DNA from 3 places in the Kineococcus sp. AC630 genome. Region 3 is predicted to be linked to each of the others. Evidence: riboswitches for the same ligand, from Rfam matches in the RefSeq annotation. Region 3 holds a riboswitch; each other region holds the start of a gene.

Region 1 (11,403 bases), on a different contig from region 3:
GGCCGCCGACGACCACGTCGGCCACGGACTCACCGCGCGACTCAGCGACACCTGGGGCGACTACGGCCCCGGGGGCTACGCCACGACGACGGAGGACGAGAAGTCGTTGCACGACATCGTCGTCGAGCGGTTCCCCGGACTGCCGTTCTTCATGTTCGGGCACAGCTGGGGCTCGATGATCGCCCGCGACTTCTCCGCGGAGCACGGCCACCTGCTGAGCGGCGTCGTGTACTGCGGCACCTCGGGGTTGCGCGAGAACACGGTCGAGCTGCACCGCCGACTGGGCGGGCTCGTCGCGGACGGGCGCGCCGCGGAGGTGCGGCCCGAACTGGTGGGCGAACTGCTCGAGGGCTTCACGGCGCGCTACCCGACGGTCCGCTCGGCGAACGACTGGATCGCGCTGGACCCCGACGTCGTCCGTGACCACGGGGCGGACCCGTTCAACAACTTCACGAGGCCGCCGACCGTCCAGGCCCTGCACGACTTCACGTCGCTGTGGATCGACGTCCACTCCCGCGAGTGGGCGCAGCGGGTGCCGACCGGCGTGCCGGTGTACGTCATCGCCGGCGACCAGGATCCCGTCGGCAACTACGGCGAGGGGCCGTACCAGGCCGCGAACTGGCTGGCCGAGACCGGTCACACGGTCACGACCCGGCTCTACACCGGCTACCGCCACGAGATCCACAACGAGCCCGACCTGCGCGCAGAGGTCGAGGACGGCGTCGCGGCCTTCCTGGTGGCGCAGCTCTGAGGCGCCCGGTTCCGGGGCGCAGCGTCAGGCGGGGACCGGGGTGGTCGCCGCGACGACGGCCTCGTCGAGTTCCGCGCCGAGGTCCAGGTCCTCGCCCGCGACGAGGCGGGCCTCGAGTTCGCGCACCTTCGGGATGACGAGCTCACCGAACGCCTCGACCTCCTCCTTGACGTGCAGGAAGCCGAGCAGCAGCAGGTCCACCCCGACGAGGCGGTAGGCCAGGATGCGGCGGGCGACCTCGTCGGGCGTCCCGACGAGGCCGGTGCGGAAACCGTCGTTGTACTGGACGAGGTCGCGGAACTCGCTGTCGGCCCACATGCCCTTGCCGTCCCTGGTGGAGTTCCCGGCCTCCTGGACGGCGGCGCCGAAACCTTCGACCTTGGTGCGGTCGGCCTTGGCGATGATCTCCTCGAGGACGGCCTCGGCCTCGTCGCGGGTGTCGCGGACGACGGCGAAACCGTTGAGGCCGAACCGCACCAAGCGGCCGTTGCCGGCGGCGAGGGCGCTGACCTCGCGCACCCCGGCGGCGGCGGCGGCGATCGACTTGCCGTTCATGAAGTACCAGTCGCTGACCCGGCCGGCCATCGCCTGCGCGGCCGTCGAGTTGCCGCCCTGGAACAGTTCCGGCTGCACCTTGGGCTGCGGGCGGAAGGTGATGTCCTCGGCGTTGAAGAACTCACCCTGCTGGCTGTAACCGTCCTCGGTCCACACCCCGCGCAGCAGGGCGATGAACTCCTCCGACTGGCGGTAGCGGTCGTCGTGCTCGTGCCAGGTGACCCCGAGCTGGGTCGCCTCGTTCTTGAACCAGCCGGAGACGACGTTCAGCGCGAGGCGGTTGTCGGTGAGTTCCTGGGTGGTCGCGGCGAACTTCGCGAGGACCCCGGGGTGCCAGAAGAAGGGGTGCACCGCGGCGATGACCTTGAGCTTCTGCGTCGCCAGCAGCAGGGCGAGGGAGAACGACGTCGACTCGTGCTGCGCGTCCGCCCCGTAGGAGGCGAGGTAGCGGACCTGGGTCAGGGCGTACTCGAAACCGACGCGTTCGGCGGCCTGGGCGACGGCGACGTTGTAGGCCGGGTCGTGGCTGGTGCGCTGCTCGATCGTGGAGACGACCAGGCCGCCCGACACGTTCGGGACCCAGTAGGCGAACTTCAGGGGCTCGTTCACGGACATGGTGGTGCTCCTCCATCGGTCCTGGCGGTAGCACCCGGGCTCGGGTTGCTGCGGCGTCGTCGAGCCAGATCTCTCGGCCGCTCTGGATGGTCCTGCGAACTGTAACGCCTCGTCGGCGGCCCCGCAGCGACTCGGGTCGGCCCGGCACCGGAGGGGTCCGGCGCAAGCCGTTGCGCACGAACGATTTCGAAGCCGGGTGCGGATATCCGGTACCTTCCCGAACCGCTTGACGGACCCCGGTTCGGCTGTCACTGTCGAATCAGGTCATGAGTGCCAGCGCGAAGCCCCGGCTCGCTGGTCGGCAACCCTCCTTCCGTCGTGGGGTGCTCCGGGTGATGACCCGACCCGCGGGTGTCGCGGGTAAGGACGTTGAAGGAGACGCACGTGTCCCACCAGACCTGTCGACGCTGAGCGTCCGCACTCCCTGCTGAACACCCCGGGCCACCCCGTCCGGCGGTCCCCCCTGCGCCGGTCCGCCCGACGCTCCCCCGCCGCGCCCTCGCGCGCCCCACGCCGCCCTGGAGACGACGTGATCGAGCCATGATCGAGCTGAGACAGCTCACCAAGACCTACGGGAGCACCACCGTCCTGGACCGCCTCGACCTGCTCGTCCCCGCCGGCAGCATCACCGCCGTCGTCGGGCCGAGCGGGGCCGGCAAGAGCACCCTCGCCCAGTGCGTGACCCTGCTGACCCGGCCCACGTCGGGTTCCGTGCTCGTCGGCGGCCAGGACCTCACCCACCTCGGGGAGGGACGGCTGCGCGAAGCCCGTCGCCGCATCGGCACGATCTTCCAGTCCGACGGGCTGCAGACCCGGCGCACCGCCGCCCAGAACGTCGAACTCCCGTTGCGCTACCTCGGGGTCGTCCCCCGCGAGCGGCGCGCCCGGGTCGCCGAGCTGCTGGAACGGGTGGGTCTGGCCGACCTGGCCGGGCGCTACCCGCACGAGCTCTCCGGCGGGCAGCGCCAGCGCGTCGGGATCGCCCGCGCCCTGGCTCTGCGTCCGAGCGTGCTGCTCTCCGACGAGGCGACCTCCGGGCTGGACCCGCGCTCGACGGCCTCGATCGTGGCGCTGCTGCGCGAACTGCGCGACGACCTCGGGCTGTCCATCCTGTTCATCACCCACGAGATGGACACGGTCGTCGAGGTCGCGGACTCCGTGGCCCGACTCGAGCACGGCCGCATCGTCGAGTCGGCGCTCCTGCTGGACGTCCTGCGCGACCCGGGGTCGCCGGTCGGGGCCGCGCTGCTGCCCCGACGGGCGGTCGCCACCGATCCCCGGCTCGTCACCTGGACGGTGCACTACCGCGGCGACGACGTGCCGGCGGACTGGCTGACCAGCACGGCCCGCGAACTCGGCCACGACCTCGCCCTGCTCGGCGCCTCCGTGAGTGCCGTCACGGGGCGGACCGTCGGGCACGCCACCCTCGGCGTCCCGGACTCGGTGGACCCCGCGCTGCTGATCGCCGCCCTCGAGCGACGGGGGCTGCACGCCCGCGCCGCCGAGGTGCCCTCGACCCTGGAGCTGGTCCCGTGAGCCCCGCCGCCCTCCCGCTGGCCTCGAACCTGGACACGCCCCTGCCAGAGATCCCGGCGCTCGTCCTGCCCGCCCTCGGCGACACGCTGCTGATGGTCGGCATCGTCATGGCCCTGGTCGTGCTGCTCGGGGTCCCGCTGGGGGTCCTGCTGCACAACCTCGCCCCGGACGGGTTGCTGGAGAACCGCCCGGCCCACCGCGTCCTCGGCTGGGTGGTCAGCACCGGGCGGTCCCTGCCGTTCCTCGTGCTGATGGCGGCGCTCGTGCCGTTCACCCGGTTCGTCACGGGTACGAACATCGGCATCCGGGCGGCCGTCGTGCCCATGGTCCTGGCCGGCACCGCGTTCTTCGCCCGCATCGTGGAGAACTCGCTGCGCTCGGTACCCCCGTCGGTGGTCGCCGTCGCGAAGGCCTCGGGAGCCTCTCCGCTGCAGGTCATCACGAGCGTGCAACTCTCCGAGGCGCTGCCCTCGATCATCGGCGGCCTCACCATCAACACCATCGCGATGATCGAGTACTCGGCCATCGCCGGGACGATCGGCGCCCCCGGGGTCGGCTACCTCGCCATCACCTACGGGTACCAGCGCTTCGACCACGCCGTGATGATCGCGACCATCGTCGTCCTCGTCGCCCTGGTCGCCTCCGTGCAACTCCTCGGTGACGCCCTGGCCCGCCTCGCGGACCCGCGGACCCGTCGCCGCAGCGCCACCCCCACGAACTCCCCCACCGCAGACCTGGAGAACTCCCTTGTCCACTGAGACCCGCCCCGACGCCAAACCCGCCGACGACCACGGTTTCGAGGTCCGCCGCCGACGCCTGTGGCCGTTCGTGGCCGGCGGTGCCGTCGTCCTGCTCGGGATCGCCGCCGCGGTCGTCGTGCCCCGTCTCGGCGGTGAGGACACCGCCAACACCCAGGCCGGCGCCACCCTCTACGTCGCGACCGCCGAGGGCAACGCCCGCGAGGAGGCCCTCATCGACTACATCGCGAAGGACGTCGCTCCCGCGCACGGCATCCACGTCGAGTTCAAGGCGCTGGCCGACAGCAACACCATCAACCGCGCGGTGAACGACGGCGAGGTCGCGGGCACGATCTACCAGCACAAGCTGTGGCTGGGTCAGGTCCTGCAGGCCAACCCGGGGTTCCAGGAGACCGCGGCGACGCCGGTCTTCCGGTGGGGTTTCGGCCTGTGGTCCTCGAAGTGGAAGACGCCGGCGGAGATCCCGCAGGGCGGCACGATCTCGTTGTACTCCGACCCGGCGAACGAGTCGCAGGGGTTGTTCGTCCTGGAGAAGGCGGGGCTCATCACCCTCAAGCCCGGGACGGACATCGGGACGGCGACCGTCGACGACATCGCCGAGAACCCCAAGGGCCTGCAGTTCACGCTGCTGGACTTCGGCGCGCAGTCCCGTGCGCTGCCCGACCTCGACGCCGCCGTCGGCTACACCGAGTACTACCTCGCGGCCAAGATCCCGATCGAGCAGCAGATCTTCGCCCCCGCCGCCCCGGACGAGTTCGCGGGTCAGCTCACGGTGGGCACGAAGTGGATCGACACCGACAACGTCAAGGCGCTCATCGCGACGTTCCAGGACCCGAAGGTCCAGGAGTACCTCTCGAACGACGCCGACGTGAAGGGTGTCCTGCTGCCCCTCGACGCCAGCTGAGGCAGACCCACAGCGGTGATGCACCCTTGCGGCGACACGCCGACGGCCACCGCCTGGACGTGGGCGTGTCGACGCGAGGCTGCAGAACTACTGCGGGGTCGGCACCAGTCCGGCCAGCACGAGGCAGGCCACCGCCAGCACCAGCAGGATGGCGACGTCCACCGGGCGGGAGCGGACCGCGAGCGATCCGGCCACCCGCACCGGTAGGACGAGGCGCAGCACGGCGGCGACCGCGAGGTCGGCGCCGAGCAGCATCCCGCCCGACGTCGGCCCCGCGAGCAGGGTCAGCCCCAGGGCCAGCACGACCCCGCCGACGAGGGTCAGCAGGACCGCGTTGCCCGGGGTGGGAACCCGCTCGGGGGCCTGGGTCATGGATCGACGCTACCGGGGTCGCTCAGTGGGCGAAGTGGCGCGCGCCGGTGAAGTACATGGTGATCCCGGCCTTCGTGGCGGCCTCGACGACCTCGGCGTCCCGGATCGACCCGCCGGGCTGCACGATGGCGCGCACCCCGGCGTCGATGAGGATCTGCGCCCCGTCGGCGAAGGGGAAGAACGCGTCGGACGCGGCGACGGAACCGGTGGCCCGCTCCACGCCGGCGCGCTCCACGGCCAGCTTGCAGGAGTCGACGCGGTTGACCTGACCCATGCCGACGCCGACGGAGGCGCCGTCCTTGGCCAGCAGGATCGCGTTGGAGCGCACCGAACGCACTGCGCGCCAGGCGAACTCGAGGTCGGCCAGGACCTCGGGCGAGGCGGCCTCACCGGCGGCGAGGGTCCAGTTCGCGGGGGCGTCGCCCTCGGCGTCGACGAGGTCGAGGCTCTGCACGAGCACCCCGCCGGACACCATGCGCCACTCCTGCGGGCGGCGGCCGTAGCCCTCCGGCAGCTGCAGCAGCCGGACGTTCTTCTTGGCCTGCAGCACCTCCAGCGCCTCGGGTTCGAAGCCCGGGGCGATGACGACCTCGGTGAACACCGGCGCGACCTGGGCGGCCATGGCCGCGGTCACGACGCGGTTGGCGGCGATCACCCCACCGTAGGCGGAGACCGGGTCGCAGGCGTGCGCCTTGGCGTGGGCGTCGGCGACGTCGGAACCGGTCGCGATGCCGCACGGGTTGGCGTGCTTGATCACGGCGACGGCGGGACCGGCGAAGTCGAACGCGGCGCGCAGGGCGGCGTCGGCGTCGACGTAGTTGTTGTAGGACATGGCCTTGCCGTGCAACTGGACGGCCTGCGCGATGCCCGGTTCGGCGGTCGGGTCGGCGTAGACGGCGGCCTGCTGGTGCGGGTTCTCGCCGTAGCGCAGGACGGCGCTGCGTTCCAGCGCCATCCCCGTCACCGCGGGCCAGCCCTCGTCGTCGGCGGCCAGCGTCTGCTGCGCGAACCAGCCGGCCACGGCCGTGTCGTAGGCGGCGGTGTGCGCGAACGCGGCCGCGGCCAGGCGCTTGCGGTCGCTCAGGTCGAAGCCCCCGTCGCCGACGGCCTTCAGCACGTCGGCGTAGCGGGCGGGGTCGACGACGACGGCGACGCTGGGGTGGTTCTTCGCGGCCGCGCGGACCATCGACGGACCGCCGATGTCGATCTGCTCGACGACCTCGTCGTAGCCGGCGCCCGAGGCGACGGTCGCGGCGAAGGGGTAGAGGTTCACGACGACGAGGTCGAAGGGTTCGACGTCGAGCTCGGCCAGCTGGCGCACGTGGTCGGGCAGCCGGCGGTCGGCGAGGATCCCCGCGTGCACCCGCGGGTGCAGGGTCTTGACCCGGCCGTCGAGGCACTCGGGGAACCCGGTGAGCTCCTCGACGGGGGTGACGGGCACGCCGGCGGCGGCGATGCGCGAGGCCGTCGAACCGGTGGAGACGATCGCGACACCCGCGGCGTGCAGCCCCTGGGCGAGTTCCTCCAGACCCGTCTTGTCGTAGACGCTGACCAGCGCGCGCTTGACGGGGACCTGGCGTGCCTCGCGGGTTTCCGGTGCCATCGGCGGGATGCCGTCCTCTCAGGGGTGGGTGGTGAGCGTGCGGGCCAGTCGGCCCACGACGTCGACGAGCAGCTCGCGCTCGTGGCTCTTGATGCGTTCGTGCAGGGAGTGCTCGTCGTCGCCGTCCAGGACGCGGACCGCGACCTGGTCGAGGATGGGGCCGGTGTCCACGCCGGAGTCGACGAGGTGCACGGTGCACCCGGTGACCTTCACCCCGTGCGCGAGGGCGTCGCGGACGCCGTGGGCGCCGGGGAAGGACGGCAGCAGCGCGGGGTGGGTGTTGACCATGCGCCCGCCGAACGCCTCGACCATGGGCGCTCCGAGGATGCGCATGAACCCGGCGAGCACGACGAGGTCGGGGGCGCGACGGGCGACCTCGGCGGTCAGCGCCGCGTCCCAGGCCGGGCGGTCGGCGAAGTCGGCGGGGGCGACGGTGAACGTCTCGGCCCCGGCGGCGGCGGCCCGCTCCAGCGCGGGCACCCCGGGCTTGTCGGAGCCCACCGCGACGATCTCGTAGGAGGGGTCGCCGGCGTCGAGGAGCGCCTGCAGGGTCGAGCCCGATCCGGAGGCGAGGACGACCACTCGTACGGGCACGTGGCGAGACTCTAGCCGTCGCGGTCGCCGGGGAAGAAACTCGTGGCATGACCCTGCGCACGCACCCCTGGCCCACCGGCGTCCCGGCCCGGGCGGACCTCGCGACCGACGACCCCGGGGCGGCGGCGACGTTCTACGGGGCGGTCCTCGGGTGGACCGTCGTCGGGCGCCGTCCCGACGGCTCCCTGCTGCTCGGGGTGGACGGCGCCGTCGCCGCGGAAGCCGGCCCGGCCACCACCTCCGGCTGGACGCTGTCGATCGCGACCACGGACCTCGACGCGACCCTGGCCGCCGTCACGGCCGCGGGCGGATCGGTCTTGAGCGGGCCGGGCGACGTCGACGACGCGGGGCGCTCGGCGGTGGTCGCCGACCCCACCGGGGCCGTCGTCGGGCTGTGGGAGGCCGGGACCCGCGTCGGCGCGAGCTGGGTGAACGCCCCGGGCGGCCTGAACTGGGAGGACCTGCGCTCGTCCGACCCGGCTCTCTCCCGGGAGTTCTACGCCGCCGTGTTCGGCTGGACCTTCCGGGAGCTCTTCGACGGCTACGCCGTCGCGGCCAACGTCGACGCGCCGCACCCCATCGGCGGCATCGGCCCGCTCTGGGGCTCGGTGCCCGGGTGGCTGGTGTACTTCGGCGTCCCCGACGTCGACGCCACCGTGCGGGCCGCGCTCGAGCGGGGTGGTGAGGTCGTGCACGAGGCCCACGACAGCGACTTCGGCCGGATGGCGCAGGTGCGCGACCCGTGGGGTGCGGGGTTCGCCGTCTTCACCCCGCTCCCCGGCGCGCCGCAGCCGAACCGCTGATCAGAGCAGCTTGCGGGGTGCCCCACCGCCGGCGTCGGGCATCGTCACGACGACCCTCGTCCCGCGCCAGGCCGTCCAGGCGCGGGACAGCAGGACGGCGATCAGGGCTCCGGCGGCGACCTCACCGCCGGCCGCGGCCCCGGTGAGCAGGGCGTCGGGTCCGAGGTCGGCCATGCGGCCGTGACCGAGCGCTCCCCCGGCGAAGAACCCCAGGCCGGCGACCAGGACCCCCGTCCCCGCACCGGTCAGCAGCGCGGCGCCGCAGCGCGTCAGGAGCCCGTGGACGGGACGCCCGCGACGGCTCTGCAGCACCCAGGCGACGGCACCGACGAGGACCGGCACCGCGACGACGGCCCACGCCCACGCCGGGGTGACGCCGGGGGTCGGCAGGGCGCCGAGGAGGGGCACGGTCGGCAGGGTGTCGAGCGTCGTCCCCCCGGGCGCGACCGACGTCCCGGTCCCGACGGCGAAGCCGACGCCGGTGGCCCAGGACAGGCCCCAGACCGCGAACGTGGGCAGCAGCAGGGCCTGCGCGAGGGTCAGGAGCAACCCGCCGAACACCCCCGGGTCCAGCGCCGCGTGCAGGGCGAGGACCTCGCTGCGACCGTGCACGAGAGCCACGGCGACGAGCAGCGCACCGGTCCCGACGAGCCCCGCGCACGCGGCCACGGCCGGACGCAGGGCAGCCACCACGACGGCGGGGACGGCCGCGGGCAGGGCGGGTCGGTGCGCCCACAGGGCGACGAGCGCGCCGAGCGCGGCGACGAGGAACCCACCGAGCAGCGACATCGACAGCGACGCCGCCCCGACCCCGCTGCGCGAGACCAGGGCCAGCAGGACGGCGAACACGGCGTAGCCGCCCGCGAAGACCCCCAGACCCCGCCAGAACGGGACGTCACGTTCGGCCTCGAGCTGGTCACGCAGCCACATCCGGACCGCACGCCGGGAGGAGAGGACCGCGAGCACGGTGAGCCCCAGCGGGGCGACCCCGACGCTGCCCCCGACGATCGCGACGGAACTGCCGTGCGCGAGCAGCCAGAGGTCGACCCCGACCCGGGCCACGGCGGCCAGGGAGGAGGTGGAGCGCACCGAGGCGATCCACCCCAGGACGCACAGCACCACCATCGGCACGAGCAGGGTCAGCACCGCGCGCACGGACGCGGTGAGCAGGGGCAGCAGGTCCGCCGGGGTGGTCCGGGGGACCTTGACGGAGCGGCGAGCGGCGGAGGTGTCGGTGGGCGTGGACATCACCACCGATGCTCCCCCGGCGGGGGGTCGAACCGCGGGACCGACACCCGCGGGGTCCGGATCGTCGGCTCCCCGCCCCCGGTCGGGCGGAGCGTGGAGCCGACGGTCCGTGCGGGAGGCCTCAGAGGGCCTTGAAGATCTCCCGGGCCAGGTTGGCGGTCTCGGACGGGGTCTTCCCGACCTTCACCCCGGCCGCCTCGAGGGCGTCCTGCTTGGCCTGGGCGGTACCCGCGGAGCCGGAGACGATGGCGCCGGCGTGGCCCATCGTCTTGCCCTCGGGCGCGGTGAAACCGGCGACGTAGCCGACGACCGGCTTCGTCACGTTGGCCTCGATGAACTTCGCGGCGCGTTCCTCGGCGTCGCCACCGATCTCACCGATCATCACGATGACGTCGGTGTCCGGGTCGTCCTGGAACGCCTGGAGGGCGTCGATGTGCGTCGTCCCGATGACCGGGTCGCCCCCGATGCCGACGGCGGAGGAGAAGCCGATGTCGCGCAGCTCGTACATCATCTGGTAGGTCAGCGTCCCCGACTTCGAGACCAGCCCGATGCGCCCGGGCGGGGTGATGTCGGCCGGGATGATGCCGACGTTCGACTTGCCGGGGCTGATGAGGCCGGGGCAGTTCGGCCCGATCAGCCGCGTCGTGCCCGAGGCGGCCGCGAGCGCGTAGAACTCGGCCGAGTCGTGCACCGGGACACCCTCGGTGATGACGACGACGAGCGGGGTCTCGGCCTCGATGGCCTCGACCACGGCGCCCTTGGTGAACTTCGCCGGGACGAAGATGACCGTGACGTCGGCGCCGGTGGCCTCGCGGGCCTCACCGACGGAGGAGAACACCGGGACCTGGACGGGCGAGCCGTCCGCCCCGGTGAACTCGACGGACTGACCGCCCTTGCCGGGGGTCACCCCGCCGACGATCTGCGTACCGGAGGTCAGCATCCGCTGGGTGTGCTTGCGTCCCTCGGACCCGGTCATCCCCTGCACGAGGACCTTGGAGTCGGAGTTGATGAAGATCGACATCGTTCAGGCCCCCGCGTTCGCCAGCTCGGCGGCCTTGTCGGCCGCACCGTCCATCGTGTCCACGACCGTCACGAGGGGGTGGGCCGCCTCCGCGAGGATGCGGCGCCCCTCCTCGACGTTGTTGCCGTCGAGGCGGACGACGAGGGGCTTGGTGGCCTCGTCGCCGAGGATCCCCAGCGCCGAGACGATGCCCTTGGCGACCTCGTCGCAGGCGGTGATGCCGCCGAAGACGTTGACGAACACGCTCTTGACCTGCGCGTCGTTGAGGATGACGTCGAGGCCGTTGGCCATGACCTGCGCGGAGGCGCCGCCGCCGATGTCGAGGAAGTTCGCCGGCTTCACCCCGCCGTGCTCCTCGCCCGCGTAGGCGACGACGTCGAGGGTCGACATGACCAGCCCGGCGCCGTTGCCGATGATGCCGACCTCACCGTCGAGCTTGACGTAGTTGAGGTTGAGCGCCTTCGCCTTGGCCTCCAACGGGTCCGCCGCGGCGGCGTCGACCAGTTCGAGGTGGCCGGGGTGGCGGAAGTCGGCGTTCTCGTCCAGCGTCACCTTGCCGTCGAGGGCGACGATGTCGCCGGACTCGGTGCGCACCAGCGGGTTCACCTCGACGAGCGTGGCGTCCTCGGCGGTGAAGACCGCC
Region 2 (8,163 bases), on a different contig from region 3:
TCTTGAGGCCGCAGTCCGGGTTCACCCAGACCTGGCGGGCCGGGACCGCGGCGACGGCGGCGCGCAGCAACCCGACGACCTCCTCGGTCGAGGGAACGCGCGGCGAGTGGATGTCGTAGACCCCCGGCCCGATGCCCCGCGCGAAACCGGCCCGCGCGATGTCGCCGAGGACCTCCATGCGCGAGCGTGCCGCCTCGATGCTCGTGACGTCCGCGTCGAGGCCGTCGATCGCGTCGATGACCTCACCGAACTCCGAGTAGCAGAGGTGGGTGTGGATCTGCGTCGCGTCGGCGGCACCGGCCGTCGCCAGGCGGAACGAGTTCACCGACCAGTCCAGGTAGGCGGGCTGGTCCTGGGTGCGCAGGGGCAGCAGCTCCCGCAGAGCGGGTTCGTCGACCTGGACGATCCCGATGCCGGCGGCCTCGAGGTCGCTGACCTCGTCGCGCAGCGCCAGGGCGACCTGGCGGGCGGTGTCGCCCAGCGGCTGGTCGTCACGGACGAAGGACCAGGCGAGGATCGTCACCGGGCCGGTCAGCATGCCCTTGACGGGCTTCGTCGTGCGTGTCTTCGTGTACCGGCTCCAGGGCACCGTGATCGGCGCCGGACGGACGACGTCACCCCAGAGGATGGGCGGGCGCACGCAGCGCGACCCGTAGGACTGGACCCAGCCGTGGGCGGTGACGGCGAACCCGTCGAGCTGCTCGGCGAAGTACTGGACCATGTCGTTGCGCTCGGGTTCCCCGTGCACGACGACGTCGAGGCCCAGTTCCTCCTGCAGGTCCACGACGCGGTCGATCTCCGCCTTGAGGAACTCCTCGTAGGCGGCCGTCGCGAGGTCTCCGCGCGTCCACGCGGCGCGCGCCTTGCGGATCTCGCCCGTCTGCGGGAACGAGCCGATCGTCGTCGTCGGCAGCGCCGGCAGACCCAGCGCCTGTTCCTGGGCGAGGCGGCGCACGGCGTAGTCGCTGCGCCCGAAGGCCTCCGGGGTCAGCGCTCCGAGCCGGTCGCGCACCTCGGGACGCACCACGCCGGGGGCGCCGACGCGGTCGGCCCGGGCCTGCGCCGACGCGGTCAGTTCCTCCTGCACCGCCGCTGCGTCCCCCAGCGCCTTGCCCAGGACGACGACCTCGGCGACCTTCTGGTCGGCGAACGCGAGCCAGCCGCGCAGGCGCTCGTCGAGGGTGGTCTCGCGGGTCACGTCGTGCGGGACGTGCAGCAGCGAGGTGGACGTCCCCGCGACGACGTGGGCGGCGGAACCCTCGAGGGTCCGCAGCCGGGCCAGCGCCTCGACGAGGTCGACCCGCCAGACGTTGTGACCGTCCACGACCCCGCCGACGACCGTCTTGCCGTGCAGCAGTTCCGGACGCGCCGGCGTCGCGCCGCGGACGAGGTCGAGGGCGAGACCCTCGACCGCCGTGGCGGCCAGGGGTTCCAGGAGGTCACCCGGGTCGCCGTAGGGCGTCGCGACCAGCAGGCGCGGACGGCCCTCGAGCGCCGCGAGGCGGTCGTAGGCGCGACGGACGAGGTCGGCGAGACCCTCGACGCCGTTCGTCGCGGAGTCGCTGACCAGCGCCGGTTCGTCCAGCTGCAGCCACTCCGCCCCCGCGGCCGCGTAGGCGGCGAGGAGTTCCTCGTAGGCGCCGAGCAGGTCGTCGAGCCGGGAGATCGGGGCGAAACCCGCCGGGGCGTCGTCGGCCGCCTTGGCCAGCAGCAGGAACGTCACGGGCCCGACCACGACGGGACGGGTCAGGAACCCGTCGGAGAGCGCCTCGGCGAACTCCCGCACCCCACGGTCGTCGGCGAACCGGAAGGTCGTCGACGGCGAGATCTCGGGAACGAGGTAGTGGTAGTTGGTGTCGAACCACTTCGTCATCTCCAGCGGGGCGTCCGCACCGCGACCGCGGGCGATCGTGGAGTACCCCACGAGGTCGACGCGGCCGTCCTCGCCCACGACGTCGGCGAAGCGCGGCGGGACGGCGCCGACGGCGACGGCGGCGTCGAGCACCTGGTCGTAGGCCGAGAACGCGGACGGGATCGACGCGTCGTGCGCCGGCAGGCCGAGGGAGTTCAGCCGGCGGACCGTGGCGGCACGAACCCCGGCCAGGGCGGCCTCGGTGGTGGCGAGGTCGGCGCGACCGGCCCACAGGGCCTCGAGGGCCTTCTTGGCCTCGCGGTCGGCGCCGATGCGCGGGTAGCCGAGGACGGTGGCGGTCCAGGTGGGGAAGTTCTCGGTGCTCACGGGGTGGGACCTCCTACCGCAGCGATGCGGCTCTGGGTGGATCGGGGCAGGTTCAGGTGGTCGAGCAGGTCGAGCGCGGGTTCCGCCGCGTTGAACGTGTAGAGGTGCAGTCCGGGGGCGCCGGCGTCGAGCAGTCCCGCCGCGAGTCCCGACGAGAACGCCGTCGACGCCCGGCGGCGCTGGGCGGTGTCGTCGGTGTCGAGCGCCGCGAGCAGCTGTTCCGGGGCCGGGACACCGGCCAGCTCACCGATGCGCTGCAACCGGCGGGCGTCGTCCGTCACGGCGATGCCCGGCAGCAGCGGGATGCTCACCCCGGCGGCGCGCGCCCGGCGCACGAAGGTGGCGTACTCGTCGACCGAGAACGTCACCTGGCAGATCGCGAAGTGCGCACCGGCGTCCTGCTTGGCGCGCAGGGCCGCCAGTTCCGCGTCGCGACCGCGGGGGAAGGCCGCCACGGCGAGGGTCAGGGGACCCTCGTCGACGGGGACGCGACCGCCCCGCAGCGCGGAGCGCCGCCGGTCGGCGACCTGGAGGAGTTCCACCAGGTCCCGCGCGGTCGCCAGACCGTCCGGGTGCGGGGTCCAGTCCGCGCTCCCGACCGGCGGGTCGCCCCGCAGCGCGAGGACGTTGCGGACACCGGCGTCGAGGAACTCGCTGGCGAGTTCCACGACCTCACGTCGCGAGGACCCCACGCACGTCAGGTGGGCCATCGCCGGCACGGCCGTCGAACCCAGGACGTGGGCCAGCAGCTCCCGGCTCGGTCCCTTCGTCGCGCCGGCTGCCCCGAAGGTGACGGAGACGAAGTCGGGGTGCGTGTCGAGGAGATCGGAGAGCCTGCGCCACAGCGACTCCCGCCCGTTCTCGGAACGGGGCGGGAAGAGTTCGAAACTGACGGTGGGCCTCCCGGTCGCGGCGGCGACGAGGGGAGCCAGCGTCATCGCGGCCGGCCCCGGTCCGGAACCGGGTACGCGTCAGGGACATCGGTGGGGCGCATCACGAACTCCATCGGCCTGGCTTTAGCACCCTCGCCCGGGCTCGGGGGGTTGCTGCGGCGTCGTCGAGCCAGGACTCTCGGCCGCTCTGGATGGTGTTCACCGAATGTAGACCGGGGTCGACGCGATCCACAAGTGCTGTTCCGGGGTTCCCCCGAACGGGGGAACTACCCGACACGTGGGGTTCTGGCGGAGTTCCGACGGGTTCGCGACACGCCGATCTTGCTCAGCGGGGTCCGACGTGGCAACCTCAGCGCAGGTCATGAGCGCCAGCGACAAGCCCCGGCTCGCTGGCCGGCAACCCTCCCTCCGCGGCGGGGTGCCCCGGGTGACGACCTGGTCGACGCCGCAGTGGCGCCGGCAAGCGCGGACCTCGCCGGGGTGATCCCGGTCCTCCCGGCAGGGTCCAGTTCCTCCAGGAGACTCCTCGTGACGCTCAGCACCCTCTCCCCCCTCCGCTGCCCGGCGCCCGTCGCACCGCTGCTGCCCGTGGTCGGCAGGGACACCCGCGTCCCGCTCGCCCAGGGCGGGTCGACCACCTACGCGAACCTGGACAACGCCGCGAGCGCGCCCGCCCTCGTCTCCGTCGCCACCCGCGTCGCCCAGGTCCTCCCCCACTACGCCAGCGTCCACCGCGGCGCCGGGTACCTCTCACGCGTCTCCACCGCCCTGTTCGAGCAGGCCCGGGCCGAGGTCGGGACCTTCCTGGGGGCGCGCCCCGACGACGTCGTCGTCTTCACCCGGAGCACGACCGACGCGCTCGACCTGCTCGCCCGGGCCGTCCCGCAGGGCTCCAGGGTCCTGGTGGCCGACGTCGAGCACCACGCGAACCTGTTGTCCTGGCAGCGGTCAGCCCTGACCACGGTCCTGCGCGGCGGGTCGGACGCGGAGGAGACCGCGACGCTGCTGGAGGCCGAGCTCGCCCGCGGCGGGTACGCGCTGCTGGCCGTCGCCGGTGCCTCCAACGTGACCGGTGAGGTCCTGCCGCTGCGCCGGCTGGCCCGGGCCGCGCACGCGGCCGGCGCCCGCATCGCCGTCGACGGGGCGCAACTGCTCCCCCACCGCAGGGTGGACCTCGGTCGCGACGGGATCGACTGGATCGCGCTGTCCGGGCACAAGCTCTACGCCCCCTACGGGGCGGGCGCGCTCGTCGGTCGTCGCGACTGGCTCGACGCCGCCGATCCCTACCTCGCGGGTGGGGGCGCCACCCTCGACGTGCGCCACGACGCGGTGCGGTGGGCCACCGGGCCCGACCGCCACGAGGCGGGTTCCCCGAACGTGCTCGGCGCCGTCGCCCTCGCCCAGGCCTGCAGCACGCTCGCCACGCTGGCCCCCGGAGCGCTCGAGGCGCACGAGGAGGCGTTGCGCGAACGGCTCGTCGGCGGGCTGACGGCGCTGGCGGGCGTCGAGGTCGTGCGCCCCCGCCCCGACGACGCCGTGGGGGTCGTGACCTTCACCGTCCCCGGTCGCTCGGTCTCCGAGGTCGCGGCCTTCCTCTCGGCCGAGCACGGGATCGGTGTGCGCGACGGACGGTTCTGCGCCCACCGGTTCGCCGACTCCCTCGGTCTGGCCGACGGCGGGCTGAGGGTCTCCACCGGGGTCGGGACGGGATCGGCCGAGGTCGAACGGCTGCTGGCCGCGGTCGAGCAGTTCGTCGGTGCCGGGCCGGAGCTCGAGTACGGGATCGTCGAGGGGCACTGGGGTCCCACGACCGACGCTCGCCCGGAACCCGCGTCCTTCCTGCCCGCGCCCGGTGCCGGCGTGGACCTGGGGTGACCTCGTCCCCGACGCCTCAGCCCGCAGGGACGACGGCCTCGCGCGATCGCCGGGGCCGACCGCACGAACCGAGGAGACACGACGTGAGCGACACCACCGCAGCACCCCAGGCACCGCTCGTCGACGCCGAGACCGCCGGACGCGCCGTCGCCGCCGGTGCGCTGTTCGTCGACGTCCGCAGCGACGCCGGGCGGGCCGCCGCCGGCGACCTGCCGCAGGCCGTCGTCGTGGCCAAGACCGAGGTGGCGGAGAAGTTCGCCCTCGGTTCCGGCACCGCGCTGGCGGAACTCACCGGGAAGGACCAGCAGATCGTCGTGATCTGCGGTTCTCCCGCGGGCTCCGGCCCCGTCACCGCCGAACTGCTGGCGGCAGGCTTCACCGACGTCGTGCAGGTCGACGGCGGGTTCCCGGCCTGGAAGGCCGCGGGGCTGAGCGTGGGCGAACCCGCTCAGACCTGATCCACCCCGGTCGACGGGGCGGGACGTCAGGGCATCGGCTCGCTGCTGGGCCGGGACCCGTCGCCGATCCCGCCACGTTCAGCCTCGGCGAAGAGCGCGCGCAGCTCCCCCTCGAACTGCGGCCAGCTCAGCTCGCCGGGGGCCGGCTCGTCGTCGAGCGGCGACCAGGCGTACCCCCACTGCCCCTGCCCCGCGATGGCCAGTCCGGCCACGATCGACGACACCCAGTGCGCCAACAGTTCTCGTACCCGGTCACGCATGGTCGCCTCCTCGTCGATCGGTGGAGAGCACTGTGACACAGACGGCGGCTGCCGTACCCACCACTCAGGAGATTTCCATGCCGACCCCCTTCCACGTGTTCCTCGACGTCGACGGCGGCGGGTGGCACCCCGCGGCCTGGCGCCGCTCCCGGGTCTCCCCCGACGCCGTGTTCTCCCCCGCGCGGTTGAAGGAGTTCGCCGTCACCGCGCAGGCCCAGGGCCTCACGGGACTCACCTTCGAGGACTCCACGCTGCCGGACCCCCGCAACCCCCGCGGGCACCTGGACGCGGTGCAGCGGGCGGCCTTCCTCGCCGGGACCACCGACACGATCGGTCTGCTGCCGGTCGCCGCGACCACCTACTCCGAACCGTTCCACGTGGCGGCGCAGATCGCGTCGCTGGACCACTCCAGCGCCGGCCGCGCCGGCTGGATCGCGACGACGTCCACCCCCGCCGTGGCCCGGACGGTGGACCTCCCCGTGCTCGACGACCCGCAGGCGGAACTCACCGACGTGGTCGGGGCCGTGCGGAGGTTGTGGGACTCCTGGGAGGACGACGCGGTGGTCCGCGACGTCGCCACGGGACGCTACGTCGACCGCGACCGGTTGCACCACGTCGACGTCGTCGCCACCAACTTCTCGGTCAAGGGCCCGCTCACCGTGCCCCGTCCCCCGCAGGGGCAGCCGGTCGTGGCCGCCCACGAACGCGACCTCCTCGACCCGGACGTGGTCGACGTCGTCCTCACGGGCAACGAGCGGACCCGGCGCAGCGCCGGTGGTCCGCTGGTCGTGCTCGAGGTCGAGTTCGCCCTCGACACCGCGGCCGCCTCGGGTGCGCAGCGGGTCGAGGCGCTCGACGCCGACGCCCCGGCCCCCGTACGGGACCGGCTGCGCTGGGCGGGGTCCGGTGAGGGCTTCGCGCGGTACCTCGCCGGTCTCGCGGGTTCCGTCGACGGTGTCCGGCTGCACGCCGCCGTCCTCGACGAGGACCTCCGCACGCTGCTGCGCACCACCTTCCCCGCCCTGCGCGTCGCCCGGCTGCTGCAACCACCCGCCGCCGGTGCGACCTTGCGCACCACCCTCGGCCGTCCCCGGCCGGTCAACCAGTTCGCGACGGCCTGAGGAGTCCCGTGACCGACCTGCGCTACCCCAACGCCGTCGTCCACTTCGGTGTCTTCTTCCAGGGCGTCAACCACAGCACCATCTGGTCGGACCCCCGCAGCGGATCCCAGATGCACCACTCGACCTTCACGCAGTTGATCCGGACCGCCGAACGCGGACTGTTCGACGCGTTCTTCCTCGGCGAGGGTCTCCGCCTGCGCGAACAGCGGGGCAGGATCCACGACCTCGACGTCGTCGGGCGACCCGACGCGTTGACCGAACTCGCCACGCTGGCGGGTCTGACCGACCGCATCGGTCTGGTCGCCACCCAGAACACCACCTACAACGACCCCGCCGACCTGGCCCGCCGCCTCGCGTCCCTGGACGTCCTCTCCGGTGGTCGCGCCGCGTGGAACGTCGTCACGACGGACAACGCCTGGACCGGGGCGAACTTCCGCCGGGGCGGCTACCTCGACCACGCCGACCGCTACGAGCGGGCCGAACGCTTCGTGAACCTGGCCCGACGGGTCTGGGACAGCTGGGACGGGTCGGAGTTCGCCCCCGTGGACTCCGACGACCGCTTCTTCGACGTCGAGATCGCCCCCACCGTCCCCCGCAGCCCGCAGGGTCATCCCGTGATCTTCCAGGCGGGCGACTCACCCACCGGCCGCGACTTCGCCGCCCGCTCGGCCGACGTGATCTTCTCCGCGCACGGGAGCGACCGCCACGACGCGCTGGCGTTCGCCGACGACGTCCGCCGCCGCGTCGTGGCGGCGGGTCGCCCCGAGGACGACGTCCTCACCTTCCCGGGGACCCAGATCGTCGTCGCCGACACCGAGGGCGAGGTGGAGGAGAAGGCCCGTTGGGTCCTGGAGCAGCAGGTGACCCCCGCGACCGCGCTCTCGCTGGTGGGTCAGGTGTGGGGCGAGGACCTGTCGGGCCACGACCCCGACGGCCCGTTGCCCGCGCACGACCCCGTCATCGCGGACATCGACGGGACCCGGGGCGCCGCGCGACAGGGTCACGACCCCCGGGCGATCGCCCAGGAGTGGCGCCGGGTGGCGGAGGAGAACAAGTTCTCGCTGCGCGAACTCGTGCTGCACACCTCGACCCGGCGCGGTTTCGCCGGTACGGCCTCGCAGTTGGCCGACGAGCTGACCCTCTGGGTGCGCAGCGGCGCCAGCAGCGGGTTCAACATCACGCCGTTCCTCGTCCCCAGCGGCCTGGACGACGTCGTGGACCAGCTCGTCCCGGCCCTGCAGGAACGGGGCGCCTACCCGACCGCGTACGTCGGGACCACGCTGCGCGAGCACCTGGGTCTGCGACCTCCGCTCACGC
Region 3 (11,403 bases):
GCTGAACCGGATGCTCGAACTGGGCAAGATCTCCCAGGCCGACCACGACGCAGCGGTCGCCGCCCCCATCGGTCTGAACCTCCAGCGCAGCCAGCAGGGCTGCATCAACGCCGAGTCGGCCGCCTACTTCTGCGACTACGTGACCCGCATCGTCGAGACCGACCCCGCCTTCGGCGCGACCGCGGACGACCGCAAGAAGCTCCTGCGCACCGGTGGTCTGACCATCAAGACGACGCTGAACCCGCAGGTCCAGATCACGACCCAGAACGCCGTGAACGGTGGCGTCAACCCGGGGCAGAAGCCCCGGATGGCCTCCTCCGTCGTCCAGCCCGGGACCGGGCAGATCCTCGCGATGGCCCAGGACACCACCTTCTCGCTCGACACCGACCAGCCCGGTGTCACCACGATCAACTACAACGTCGACAAGATGTACAACGGCGGCAACGGTTTCCAGACCGGTTCGTCGTTCAAGGCGTTCACGCTGGCGGAGTGGTTGAAGGCCGGGAAGTCCATCGACAGCACGATCAACGCGCCGTTCAACGGGTCGGACTCCTTCAGCCAGTTCACCGCCTGCGGCGCCAAGTCCCGTGATTCGAAGGTCTACAAGTACTCGAACTCGGAATCGCACGAGGGTGGCGTCATGTCCATCCGCAAGGCGACCGCGGACTCCGTCAACACGGCCTACGTGACGATGGAGAAGTCCCTCGACCTCTGCAACATCGCCGCGACGGCGCAGTCGATGGGTGTCCACCTGGCCAACCCGAAGAACGGCAGCGTGCCGGCGCAGAAGGCCAGCGACATGAGCAACACCAACGACAACGACAGCGGGGTCAACTCCGACCTCTACGTCAGCCCGTCGCTGACCCTCGGGGTCAACGAGATCGCCCCGCTGGCCATGGCCGGGGCCTACGCGACGTTCGCCGCCCAGGGCACCTTCTGCAAGCCGATCGCGATCCTCGAGTCGCTGGACACCAACGGCCAGCCGATGAACATCCCCAGCGCGGACTGCAAGCCCGTCCTCGACCCGAACGTCGCCAACAACGTCACCGAGGCGCTGCAGGGCGTCATCTCCGGTGGCACCGGGTCGTCGGCCCGCATCGACCGCGCCGCCGCCGGCAAGACGGGCACCACCAACGACAGCACGGACGCCTGGTTCGTGGGCTACACGCCGCAGCTGTCCTCCGCGGTGTGGATGGGCCACGCCGACGGGACCAAGTCGCTGAACTCGGACCGCATCAACGGTCGTGGTCGCCGCACCATCTTCGGCGGGACGATCTCCGCACCGACCTGGAAGGCCATCGTCGGCACCGCCTCCGACCAGCTGAACCTCCCCAAGGTCGGGTTCACCCCGGGCACCAACCAGGGCCTCAAGACGACGACCTCCGACGGCCGGATCAAGGTCCCGAGCGTCGTCGGCCGGAGCGTCTCCTCGGCGACGAGCGCGCTGAAGGCGGCCGGGTTCCAGGTGAAGGTGGGGGGTTCGGTGACCTCCAACGTCGACAAGGGCCTCGTCGCCTCGCAGAGCGCCCGCTCCGCCGCGGCCGGCTCGGTCATCACCATCACCCGCAGCTCCGGCCCGGCGCCGGTCCCGACGCAGGAGCCGTCGGCCCCGCCGTCGAGCGACAGCCCCGGGATCCAGCTCCCGACGGAACTGCCGCCGCTGCCCGACCTCCCCGCCCTCCCGACGAACTGAGGGGCGGAGACGGGCCGGACGGGGGACTCTCCCCGTCCGGCCCGTCCTCCTTTCGGGGGGTGGTCCCACCCGTCGCGTCCTTGGTTGGCTGGGGCCGTGGACACACCCCTCGTGGACGACGTGACGTTGCTCCTGCTGAACCCGGAGACGGGGCGTCCGCTGACGGACGCGACCCGGCTCCGCGCGGTCCTGCCCGGAGCCGTGCTGCTCGACCTGGCCCTGCGGGAACGGCTCGAGTCCGAACCGAGTCGCTGGGGCGGCGAGAAGGTGCGCGTGCGCGACGCCTCGCCCACCGGTGACGAGGTGCTCGACGAGGCCCTGCGGCGACTCGGCGACCGGCCGACCGCGGCCCGCACCGCCGTGCAACGGCTCGGGGGCCTCAAGTTCGGTCGTGCCGTGCGGGACCGGATGGTCGCGCGCGGCCTCGTCCGCCACGAGCCGGGCGGGTTCCTGCGCTTCGCCCGCGACCACCCCGAGCCGGGCACGCGCAAGGTCCTCGTGGCCGAGGTCGCGTCAGCGTTGGGGGAGGGGGCAGACGTCACCCCGCACGCGGCCGCGCTGGTGTCGCTGCTGCAGTCCGTCGGGGCGATCCCGAAGGTCGTCCCCGGGCTGAGGTTGTCCCGCCGTCAGCTCGCCGACCGGGTGCAGCAGATCAGCGACGGGATGGCCGAGGGGGAGTGGGCCGTGGAGGCTGTCTCCGCCGCCGTGCGCGCCGCCCAGGCCGCGGTCACGACGGCGATCGTCACGAGCACCGTCGCCGCGACCGGCGGCGCGAACTAGCGGCCCCGTCCCGCGTGGAAACAACACTTTCCGCCCCTGCGAGGGCCCCTCGAGGGGCGGAAAGTGTTGTTTCCGCGGGTCTCAGGCCTGCAGACGGGTCCGCACGGCGGTGGAGACGCGCTTGCCGTCGGCGCGGGCCCCGACCTTCGGCTTGAGCTGCGACATGACGGCGCCCATCGCGCCCATGCCGGTCAGCCCCTCCGCGGTCGCGATGAGCACGGCCTCGTCCACGAGCGCGTCGAGCTCCTCGTCGGTGAGCGGGGTCGGGAGGTAAGTCTCGATGACGGAGAGCTCAGCGGTCTCGCGCTCGGACTGCTCGGTGCGCCCGGCGTCACCGAAGGCCTGCGCGGCCTCGCGACGCTTCTTCGCCTCGCGCTGCAGGACCGCGATGACCTCGTCGTCGGAGAGCGTGCGCGCCGACTTCCCGGCGACCTCCTCGGAGCGGACCGCCGTGAGGACCATCCGCAGCGTCGCCGACCGCAGCTCGTCCCGGGCCTTCATCGCGGTGGTCAGGTCGGCCTGCAGGGAGTCCTTGAGGGTGTCGCTCATGGGGCGATCCTCCCACCCCACCGCGACCCGTTTCCGCCCTCCGGCGAGGATGACCGGATGCCCACTGCAGCGCGAGTCCTCCACCTGGCCGCCGGAACCGTCGGCGTCGGCGCGCTGGCCGGTGCCGCCGGCGTCGGCTACGCCGCGGGCTACGAGGTCCGCGCGTTCGTGCTCCGGCACGCCGTCGTGCCGGTCCTGCCCGTCGGCGCCGCGCCGTTGCGGGTCCTGCACCTCTCCGACCTGCACCTCGTCCCGCGTCAGCACCGCAAGCGCGCGTGGGTCACGGCGCTCGCCGACCTCGAACCTGACCTCGTCGTCACCACCGGGGACAACCTCGCCGCACAGGACGCCGTCCCGGCCGTGCTGGAGACCTACGCGGGGCTGCTGGAACGTCCGGGGGTCTTCGTCCTCGGCTCCAACGACTACTGGGCCCCGAAGCCGCGCAACTGGTCGAAGTACCTGAGGGGTCCGTCGGACGGTGGTGCCGGCGACGAGGCCGTCCGGCTGCCGACGGACGACCTCGTCCGCGGCTTCACCGACGCCGGCTGGGTCGACCTCGACAACGTTCGGACCCGGCTGACCGTCAACGGCCTCGACCTCGAGTTCGTCGGCGTCGACGATCCCCACCTGCGCTACGACCGCTACCACGACGTCGCCGGTCCCGCCGCGACCGACGCCGACCTCACCATCGGCGTCACCCACGCCCCCTACCGCCGCACCCTCGACGCGATGACCGCCGACGGCGCCGGCCTGCTCATCGCCGGCCACACCCACGGCGGCCAGCTCTGCGTCCCCGGCTTCGGGGCGCTCGTGACCAACTGCGACCTCCCGCGCAAGCAGGCCTCCGGGCTGTCCCGCTGGTCCGCCGCCCGCCACGACGCCTGGTTGCACGTCTCCGCCGGCCTCGGGACCTCCCCCTACGCGCCGCTGCGCTTCGCCTGCCGACCCGAGGCGACGCTGCTGGAGCTCGTGTCCCGCCGCTGACCCTCGTGGTCCCGGGGACCTGCCTGGGTGGGCTATCCTCTACGAGGCCGCGCAGTTCGGCGGCCGTCAGCAGCATCGGGGTGTGGCGCAGCTTGGTAGCGCGCTTCGTTCGGGACGAAGAGGCCGCAGGTTCAAATCCTGTCACCCCGACCAGCAAGATCACAGATCAGAGGCCCGGAACCGCGTCAGCGGGACCGGGCCTCTGGCGTTGTGTGCGACTGACCGCCGGGGCAGCCGCGAGGATCTACGAGGAACGCTCCGGCTCACCCAGGGCCTTCGCGACCCCATCGACGGTGACCCTCGCGATGCTCCGGAGCTGCGCAGGACTCGCTCCGGCCCTGCTCATGACGGCGAGGGACTGGTTGACGGCTGCCGCGTGGAGGGCGAAGGCTTCGGCGTTCTCGTCATTCATCCGGCCGGCCTTCAAGGCCGTGTGCAGACGTCGGCGTTGAAAGCCCAGAGCCTCGCGCGTGTGCGCAGCGACGGCGGGGCTCAGCACGGGCGTCACCATCGTCGTCTGGGCGATCAGGCACCCGTCGGGGAGATCCGGATCGGCGATGCGCTCGAGGGTGACGTCGAAGAACGACTGGAGGGCGGCCATGACGTCTGACGCAGCGCACGACAGCGCGGCGTCGTACTTCTCGCCGTAGCGCGTGGTGTAACGGTCCAGGCAGCGCAGGAAGAGTTCGTCCTTGCCGCCGAACGAGGAGTAGATCGAACTGCGGTTCAGGCCGGTGACCCGGGAGAGGTCGTCGAGCGAGGTGTCGGCGTAACCGGCACGCCAGAACTGGACCATCGCGGCGTCCAGGGCCGTGTCCACGTCGAACTGCTTCTTGCCTGCCACCTGGCTCTCCTGTCTGCGCCCCTCGGGTGATGACGTCACCCTATCTTGAACTGAGCAGTCCAGGATGTGTTAGCGTCCGAACGCGGCGACGAACGCACGGCACTCGCGCTGCGACGCAAAGCATCCGGCGCCCACCGATGGAGGATCACGTGACCACGACTGAAACCAGCCCCGTGCCCGACCTGGCCCTCCACGACCTGGCCGCGCACGGCCTGGACGGGTTCACCCACCGCTGGGTCGACGCCGACGGCGTCCGCCTCCACGCCGTCGACGGCGGCCGACCGGACGGACCGGTGCTCGTGCTGCTCGCGGGGTTCCCGCAGACCTGGTGGGCGTGGCGGAAGGTCATGCCCCACCTCTCCGACCGGTTCCGGGTCCTCACGATCGACCTGCCGGGCCAAGGGCACTCCGAACGGCCGGAGGCCGGCTACGACACCCACAGCGTCGCCGCCCACGTCCACGCCGCCGTCCAGGCACTCGGAGCGCGCACCTACTGGCTGGCCGCTCACGACATCGGCGCCTGGGTCGCCTTCTCCCTCGCCCTCACCCACGGCAGCTCCCTCCACGGCCTCGCCCTCCTCGACGCCGGCATCCCCGGCATCACCCTTCCCAAGACGATCCCCACCGACCCGGCCCGGGCGTGGAAGACGTGGCACTTCGCCTTCCACCTCGTGCCCGACCTCCCCGAGACGCTGCTGACCGGACGCGAACGGGAGTACGTCGACTGGTTCCTCAAGGCGAAGGCCCTCGACCCGGCCACCTTCGAGGCCGGCGACCTCGACCACTTCGCGGCGGCCCTCGCCGCCGACGGGGGACTGCGCGCCTCCCTCGCCTACTACCGCGACGCCGCCGAGTCCGCGCGCAGGAACCACGAGGCGCTCGACCGGCAGCACCTGACGGTCCCCGTCCTCGGGATCTCCAGCAGCCACGGCTCCATCCTCGACATGGCCGCGTCCCTGCGTCCGTGGGCCGAGAACACCACCAGCGTCGTGGTGCCCGGCGCGGGGCACTTCATCCCCGACGAACAGCCTGAAGCCGTCGCCACCGCGCTCGCCGACTTCATCACCGCCGACCGCTGAATCCGCTGAGATCGGCCCAGCACCGGCCGCGGGAGTGATCGGTAGCGTGGGGTGGTGACGACACCACGGAAGGCACGCTGGTCGGAGTGGGTGCTGGTCGCCGTCTTCGCGGGCCAGACGGCCATCTCGGTCGCGGACCGGGAGTGGGGACGTGCGCTCGCGCCGGGGATCTTCCTCGTCGGGTTCGCCGGGCAGGTGCTCTTGCACCGCCTGAAGCGCCCGACCGCGGCGACCACGGTCCTCTTCGTCGCGATCGTTGCCGTCTTCGTGGTCTCGATCGTGCGGCACACCTGGTGGCTGGCGGGCGTTCTCGGCGTCGGGCTGCTCGCCCTGGCCGGGATCTGGGGGACGACCTGGTGGGTCGGACGCCGCGCCACCCAGGCGTGACCCGGGGCTCAACCCGGCCGTCCGCGCGGCCGATCTCAGAACGGTGAGTCGACGCGGACCGGTCCTGACGGTGTCGGCGGCTGCGGCGGTCTCGGTCGCGTCGCTCGTGGCGCTGTCGATCTCGACGCACACCTCCCTGTGGCGGCTGTACCGGGACGGACTCGCCCACCTCGCAGGGCTCGACCCGCAGACGGTGTCGGGGTTCCCGCACGCTGAGGCGCCCCGGGTCCTCGACTCGATCGGGCAGTCGGCAGGGTTCCTCGTCCCGTTCGTCGGGGTGGTCGCCCTCGGCACGGCGTTGGCCCTGGTGGGCCGGCGGTGGTGGGCGGTGGGTGCCGTCGTCGGACTCGACCTCGCGGGCGCGATCGACCGCTTCCCCCTGACCGGGGGTCTACTGCTGCCTGCCGACCCGAGCCGGGCGACGTTGCCCGTGGGATGGCCGTGGGACGAGATCGCCCTGGACGTCGGGTTGGGTCTGCTGCCGGTCCTCGTCGCGGTCCTGACCGGGGTACCTGCGGCAGTGACCCGGCCGGCGCTGCGTGTTCCCGGGGTCGCGGCGCTCGTCGTCCTGGTCGTCGGGACGGTCCTCCACCCCGTCGACCTCGATGCCGCGGCGGTGCTGCACGCGGCGCTCGTCGTGCTGGTCGTGGTGTCGACGGGGGTGGTCGCGGCGGGTCGCACGAGTCGCCAGCTGATCTGCGGCGCAGCCGTTCTCGTGGTGCTCGTCGCCGTGCGGGCCCTCCTGGGCGGCTCCGGGTTCCCCGTCCTCTGGGTTGTGACGGTGCTCGCGGGACCGATCGTCGTCCTCGCGACGCCCTCGCTGACGCGGGCGTGGGTACGGTCGTTCCGTTCCGGCGAGGGAGTCACACCCTCCGAGGGGCGGTGACGCTACTCCCCGGTGCGCCCGTCGAGGCACTCCCGCAACAGGTCGGCGTGCCCGGCGTGCCGGGCGTACTCCTCGATCAGGTGCACCAGCACGTCGCGGACGCTCACCGGACCGTCGCGGTGCGGCACCTCGCGGCCGAGGTCGGCTTCGGGCAGTTCCGCCAGCCACGCGTCGGCGGCCGCGACCTCCTGCCGCCAGGTGGCGAACGCCTCGCTCACGACCGCGTCGTCGGCCACCGCACCGGTGAAGGCGAGTTCCGGGTCCTCCGCGGTCCAGTAGAGCCGCGGGGTCTCCGGACGCTCGGCCAGGGTCCGGGGGAACCAGTCGCGTTCCACCTTGGCCAGGTGGCGGACGAGGCCGAGCAGGCTCAGTGAACTCGGCGGCACGGACCGGGTCGCGAGCTGCCCCGCGTCGAGGTCCTCGCACTTGCGCTCGATGACCTCGCGGTAGTGGCCGAGGTAGTCGAGCAACGTCGCCTTCTCACCCGTCGCGCTCACGCCGACCACTGTCGCGGACGACCGCGGCGGGGACAACCCGTCACCCCCGGGCGCGTTTGACCTGACCCTCGACCAGCCCGAGGACGAGGTCGGACCCCTTGCCCAGCACCGCGAGCAGGATGATGGCCAGCAGCACCTGATCGGTCCGGCCGGTGTTCTGCCCGTTGGTCAGCTGGAACCCCAGGCCGATCGAGGCGGCGAGGAGTTCCGCGGCCACCAGGAACAGCCAGCTCTGGGCCAACCCCAGCCGCAACCCCGACAGCAGGGCGGGAGCGGTCGCCGGCAGCAGCACCTCCCGGAACAGCCCGATCCCGCGGCGGCCGTAGGCCCGGCCCACCTCGACGAGAGCGGGGTCGAGGTGGGTGAGGGCGTTCAGCACCGTCGTGTAGACCGGGAAGAACGCCCCGATCGCGACCAGCGTGATCTTCGGGGTCTCCCCGAGCCCGATCCAGAGGCCCAGCAGGGGGATCCAGGCCAGCGATGGCACGGCCCGCAACGCGCCGAGCGTGGGGGCAAGGAGGTCGTGCACCACCCGGGACGAGCCGGTCAGCCCACCGAGCACCACCCCCGCCACCGCGCCGACGGCGAAACCCTGCAGGACGCGCTGCACGCTGATCGCGATGTTCAGCTGCAACTGCCCCGTCGCCCACATCTGCCGGGCCGCGTTCAGCACGTCGACCGGCGGCGGCAGCTGGACGCGTTCGAAGACCCCCGCCCCGGTCGTGAGGAACCACGCGAGCAGCAGCAGCAGAGGGACGACCCAGCCCAGCCACCCGCGGTTCCGCGGACCCCGCGACCGGCGCACCGGAAGGGGGCGTTCGGTGTCCAGCACGCTCACGAGACGGTGGCCTTCTCGGCGAAGTCGGGCACCAGCAACCCGTCGAGCGCCTCCGTCGCCGCGTCCGCGGAGGGGACGTCACCGGCGGAGGCCATGAGCGGGATGATCCCCGCCAGCACGGTGCGCTGGGCGTCACCGGGGACGGAGTCGACGTCGAGCGTCGTGCGTTCCAGCACCCGGGCGGCGACCTCCGGGGTCAACTGCGCCTGGGTCGCGTAGAGCGTGGCGAGGTCCGCGGGGTTCGCGATGGCCCAGGCGCGGGCGGTCGCGTACGCGTCGACGACCTGCTGCACCAGCTCAGGAGAGCTCTTGATGAAGGCCTCGCGGGCGTTCAGCATCCCGTAGGTGTTGAAGTCGACGTTGCGGTACAGCAGCTTCGACCCGGCGAGCAGTTCGGAGCCGGCCATGTTGGGGTCCAGCCCCGCCCACGCGTCGACGTCGCCGCGTTCCAGGGCAGCGCGACCGTCGGCGTGCTGCAGGTTGGTGATCGTGACGTCGCTCGCGGACAGACCCGCTTTGTCCAGGGCCTGCTGCAGGAAGAAGTACGGGTCGGTGCCGGTGGTCGCGGCGATCTGCTTGCCGCGCAACCCCGCCACGTCGGTGATCGTGGAGTCCTTGCCGACGACGAGGGCCGTCCACTCCGGCTGGGAGAACACGTCGATCGTCTGGACCGGGGAACCGTTGGTGCGGGCCTGCAGCACGGCCGACCCGGCGGTGGAGGCGATGTCGAGGTTGTCGTTGCGCAGGAACTCGTTGGCCTTGTTGCTGCCCGCGGACTGCTCCCACTGCACGGTGAGGCCGGCGTTCTCGAGGATCTTCTGCTCGCGGACGACGAGGCTGAGCGGGTTGTAGAGCGCGTAGTCGAGGCGGACGGTCCCCCCGCCCGAGGCGCTCCCGGAACCGGTGGCGGTGGCGGGGGCACCCCCGCTGGAGGACTCGCCCTTGACGCACCCGGCGGCGACGAAGGAGACCCCGCCCAGGGCCAGGCCGAGGGCGAGACGGCGGGTGGGCAGGTTCGAGGGCACGACGGACACGGTTCTCCTGGGGTTTCGCGGTGGTGGGGGGTCTGCGTCAGACGGTGCGGGGAACGCCGAGCAGGTCGAGCAGTTCGACCCGCAGTTCCGCGGTGGCGGCGTCACCGCGGTCGCGGGGGCGCCGAGCGGGGACGGCGAGGTCGCGGACGACCGTCGCACCGGCCGTGTCGGGGGAGGGGCCGAGGACCAGGACCCGGTCGGCCAGGTGCAGGGCCTCGTCGACGTCGTGGGTCACCAGCAGGACCGTGGCGCCGGTCTCGCGCTGCACCTCGTCCAGCAGGTCCTGCATCTTCAGCCGGGTCAGGGCGTCGAGGGCCGCGAAGGGCTCGTCGAGGAGCAGCACCCCGGGCCGGCGGACCAGGGCCCGGGCCAGGGCCGTCCGCTGGGCCATCCCGCCGGAGACGCGACGCGGCCGGTGGCCGGCGAACTCGCCCAGCCCGACGACGTCCAGCCAGCGCAGGACCTCCGTCCGGCCCTCCGCCCGCGGGGTGCCGCGCGGCAGCCCGAAGGCGACGTTCCCGGCGAGGTCGCGCCACGGCAGCAGCCGCGGTTCCTGGAAGACGACGGCGGTGCGGGGGTGGACCCCGCGGACCTGTTCCCCGCCGACCTCGATCGAGCCGGTGGTGGGGGTGTCGAGCCCGGCCACCAGGCGCAGCAGCGTCGACTTCCCGCTGCCGGAGGCGCCGAGCAGGGCGACCGTGCGCCCGGCCTCGAGGGTGACGTCCAGCGGGGCGAGCACGTCGCGTTCGCCGAAGGTCCGCCCGACCCCGCGCAGCCGGACGTCGGCGGCGTCCACGCGGGTGGGTTCGGTGCTCGGCGGGGACGTCACGGACACGGGTTCCTCCATCGGTCCTGGCGTGAGCACCACACCCCGCGGACGGGGAGGTTGCTGCGGCGTCGCGGAGCCAGGTCTCTCAGCCGCTCTGGATGGTGGATCCAGGGTAAGGCAAGTTGCGACGACAACCACCCGCGACCGCACGAGGAGTGGCTGCCGCGCCGGGAGCGCCCCGGCCAGGCACGATGAACCGTGCCCGCCACCGTCCCGACCCTGGACCGTCTCCCGCCCGTGACCGCCCCGGCCCTCTCCGGGCCGGTGATGATGCACCAGCACTGGGACGACCTCGCCTTCCTGCACTGGGCGGTCGACCCGGCGCTCGTCGCCCCGCACCTGCCGCCCGGGGTCCGCCCGGACGTCCTCGACGGCGTCACCTACGTCGGGCTCATCCCGTTCACGCTGCGCGGCGCCGGGCCGGGTCGGGCTCCCGCGGTGCCGTACGCGGGGACGTTCCTGGAGACGAACGTCCGGCTCTACTCCGTCGACGACGAGGGCCGGCGCGGGGTCGTCTTCGCCAGCCTCGACGCGACGCGGCTCGCGGTGGTCCTCGGCGCGCGGACGGCGTTCGGGCTGCCGTACCGGTGGTCGCGGATGCGGCGGGCGGAACGGGTCCGCGACGGTGCGCGCGAGCTGGCGTGGACGTGCCGGACCCGCGCGGGCGTGCGCAGCCGCATCGCCGTCCGCCTCGGCACCGATCGGGTGGAGGACGAGGTCGCGGCGTTCGTGACCGCCCGGTTCGGGCTGCACGTCGCCCACCGGGGGCGCACCTGGTGGGTCGCGAACGAGCACGAGCCGTGGCCGTTGCGCAGCGCCGAGGTGCTCGTCCTCGACGACGGACTGCGCGGGGCGGCGGGGTTCGACCTCGCCGGACCGCCCGACCACGTCTGCTTCGCCCAGCGGGTCACGACGCGTTTCGCGTTGCCACGGGAACTCCCCGGCACCCGGACCCGTTGACCGGGGACAGACGCTCCCGGACACCCAGGAAGGAACGCCGCCG

Evidence for each region. Region 3 has a riboswitch for S-adenosylmethionine ahead of AC0I8G_RS22410 (ABC transporter ATP-binding protein). Riboswitches for the same ligand answer to the same signal wherever they lie in the genome.
Region 1: linked by a shared signal. The riboswitch ahead of AC0I8G_RS02865 (methionine ABC transporter ATP-binding protein) and the one ahead of AC0I8G_RS22410 (ABC transporter ATP-binding protein) in region 3 are both predicted to bind S-adenosylmethionine.
Region 2: linked by a shared signal. The riboswitch ahead of AC0I8G_RS01195 (methylenetetrahydrofolate reductase) and the one ahead of AC0I8G_RS22410 (ABC transporter ATP-binding protein) in region 3 are both predicted to bind S-adenosylmethionine.

The regions. Positions count from the first base shown of each region.
Region 1 is NZ_CEEDMJ010000002.1:183,335-194,737, reverse strand. It holds gene AC0I8G_RS02875 (alpha/beta fold hydrolase) at 1-751, shown strand, start outside; gene sfnG (dimethylsulfone monooxygenase SfnG) at 776-1,921, opposite strand; SAM riboswitch class I at 1,931-2,014, opposite strand; SAM riboswitch class IV at 2,184-2,294, shown strand; gene AC0I8G_RS02865 (methionine ABC transporter ATP-binding protein) at 2,462-3,457, shown strand; gene AC0I8G_RS02860 (methionine ABC transporter permease) at 3,454-4,215, shown strand; gene AC0I8G_RS02855 (MetQ/NlpA family ABC transporter substrate-binding protein) at 4,205-5,119, shown strand; gene AC0I8G_RS02850 (DUF3017 domain-containing protein) at 5,207-5,491, opposite strand; gene purH (bifunctional phosphoribosylaminoimidazolecarboxamide formyltransferase/IMP cyclohydrolase) at 5,514-7,094, opposite strand; gene purN (phosphoribosylglycinamide formyltransferase) at 7,113-7,688, opposite strand; gene AC0I8G_RS02835 (VOC family protein) at 7,736-8,491, shown strand; gene AC0I8G_RS02830 (cell division protein PerM) at 8,492-9,739, opposite strand; gene sucD (succinate--CoA ligase subunit alpha) at 9,861-10,760, opposite strand; gene sucC (ADP-forming succinate--CoA ligase subunit beta) at 10,764-11,403, opposite strand, start outside.
Region 2 is NZ_CEEDMJ010000001.1:250,675-258,837, forward strand. It holds gene metE (5-methyltetrahydropteroyltriglutamate--homocysteine S-methyltransferase) at 1-2,239, opposite strand, end outside; gene AC0I8G_RS01195 (methylenetetrahydrofolate reductase) at 2,236-3,177, opposite strand; SAM riboswitch class I at 3,239-3,330, opposite strand; SAM riboswitch class IV at 3,490-3,604, shown strand; gene AC0I8G_RS01200 (aminotransferase class V-fold PLP-dependent enzyme) at 3,661-5,007, shown strand; gene AC0I8G_RS01205 (rhodanese-like domain-containing protein) at 5,091-5,465, shown strand; gene AC0I8G_RS01210 (hypothetical protein) at 5,492-5,725, opposite strand; gene AC0I8G_RS01215 (LLM class flavin-dependent oxidoreductase) at 5,803-6,846, shown strand; gene AC0I8G_RS01220 (NtaA/DmoA family FMN-dependent monooxygenase) at 6,855-8,163, shown strand, end outside; gene AC0I8G_RS01225 (ATP-grasp domain-containing protein) at 8,158-8,163, opposite strand, start outside.
Region 3 is NZ_CEEDMJ010000027.1:24,083-35,485, forward strand. It holds gene AC0I8G_RS22350 (penicillin-binding protein) at 1-1,693, shown strand, start outside; gene AC0I8G_RS22355 (GOLPH3/VPS74 family protein) at 1,790-2,473, shown strand; gene AC0I8G_RS22360 (GatB/YqeY domain-containing protein) at 2,555-3,022, opposite strand; gene AC0I8G_RS22365 (metallophosphoesterase) at 3,080-4,006, shown strand; tRNA gene AC0I8G_RS22370 (tRNA-Pro) at 4,083-4,159, shown strand; gene AC0I8G_RS22375 (TetR/AcrR family transcriptional regulator) at 4,251-4,850, opposite strand; gene AC0I8G_RS22380 (alpha/beta fold hydrolase) at 4,988-5,929, shown strand; gene AC0I8G_RS22385 (hypothetical protein) at 5,984-6,316, shown strand; gene AC0I8G_RS22390 (hypothetical protein) at 6,360-7,202, shown strand; gene AC0I8G_RS22395 (DinB family protein) at 7,205-7,699, opposite strand; gene AC0I8G_RS22400 (ABC transporter permease) at 7,740-8,537, opposite strand; gene AC0I8G_RS22405 (aliphatic sulfonate ABC transporter substrate-binding protein) at 8,534-9,571, opposite strand; gene AC0I8G_RS22410 (ABC transporter ATP-binding protein) at 9,609-10,418, opposite strand; SAM riboswitch class I at 10,412-10,505, opposite strand; gene AC0I8G_RS22415 (YqjF family protein) at 10,599-11,360, shown strand.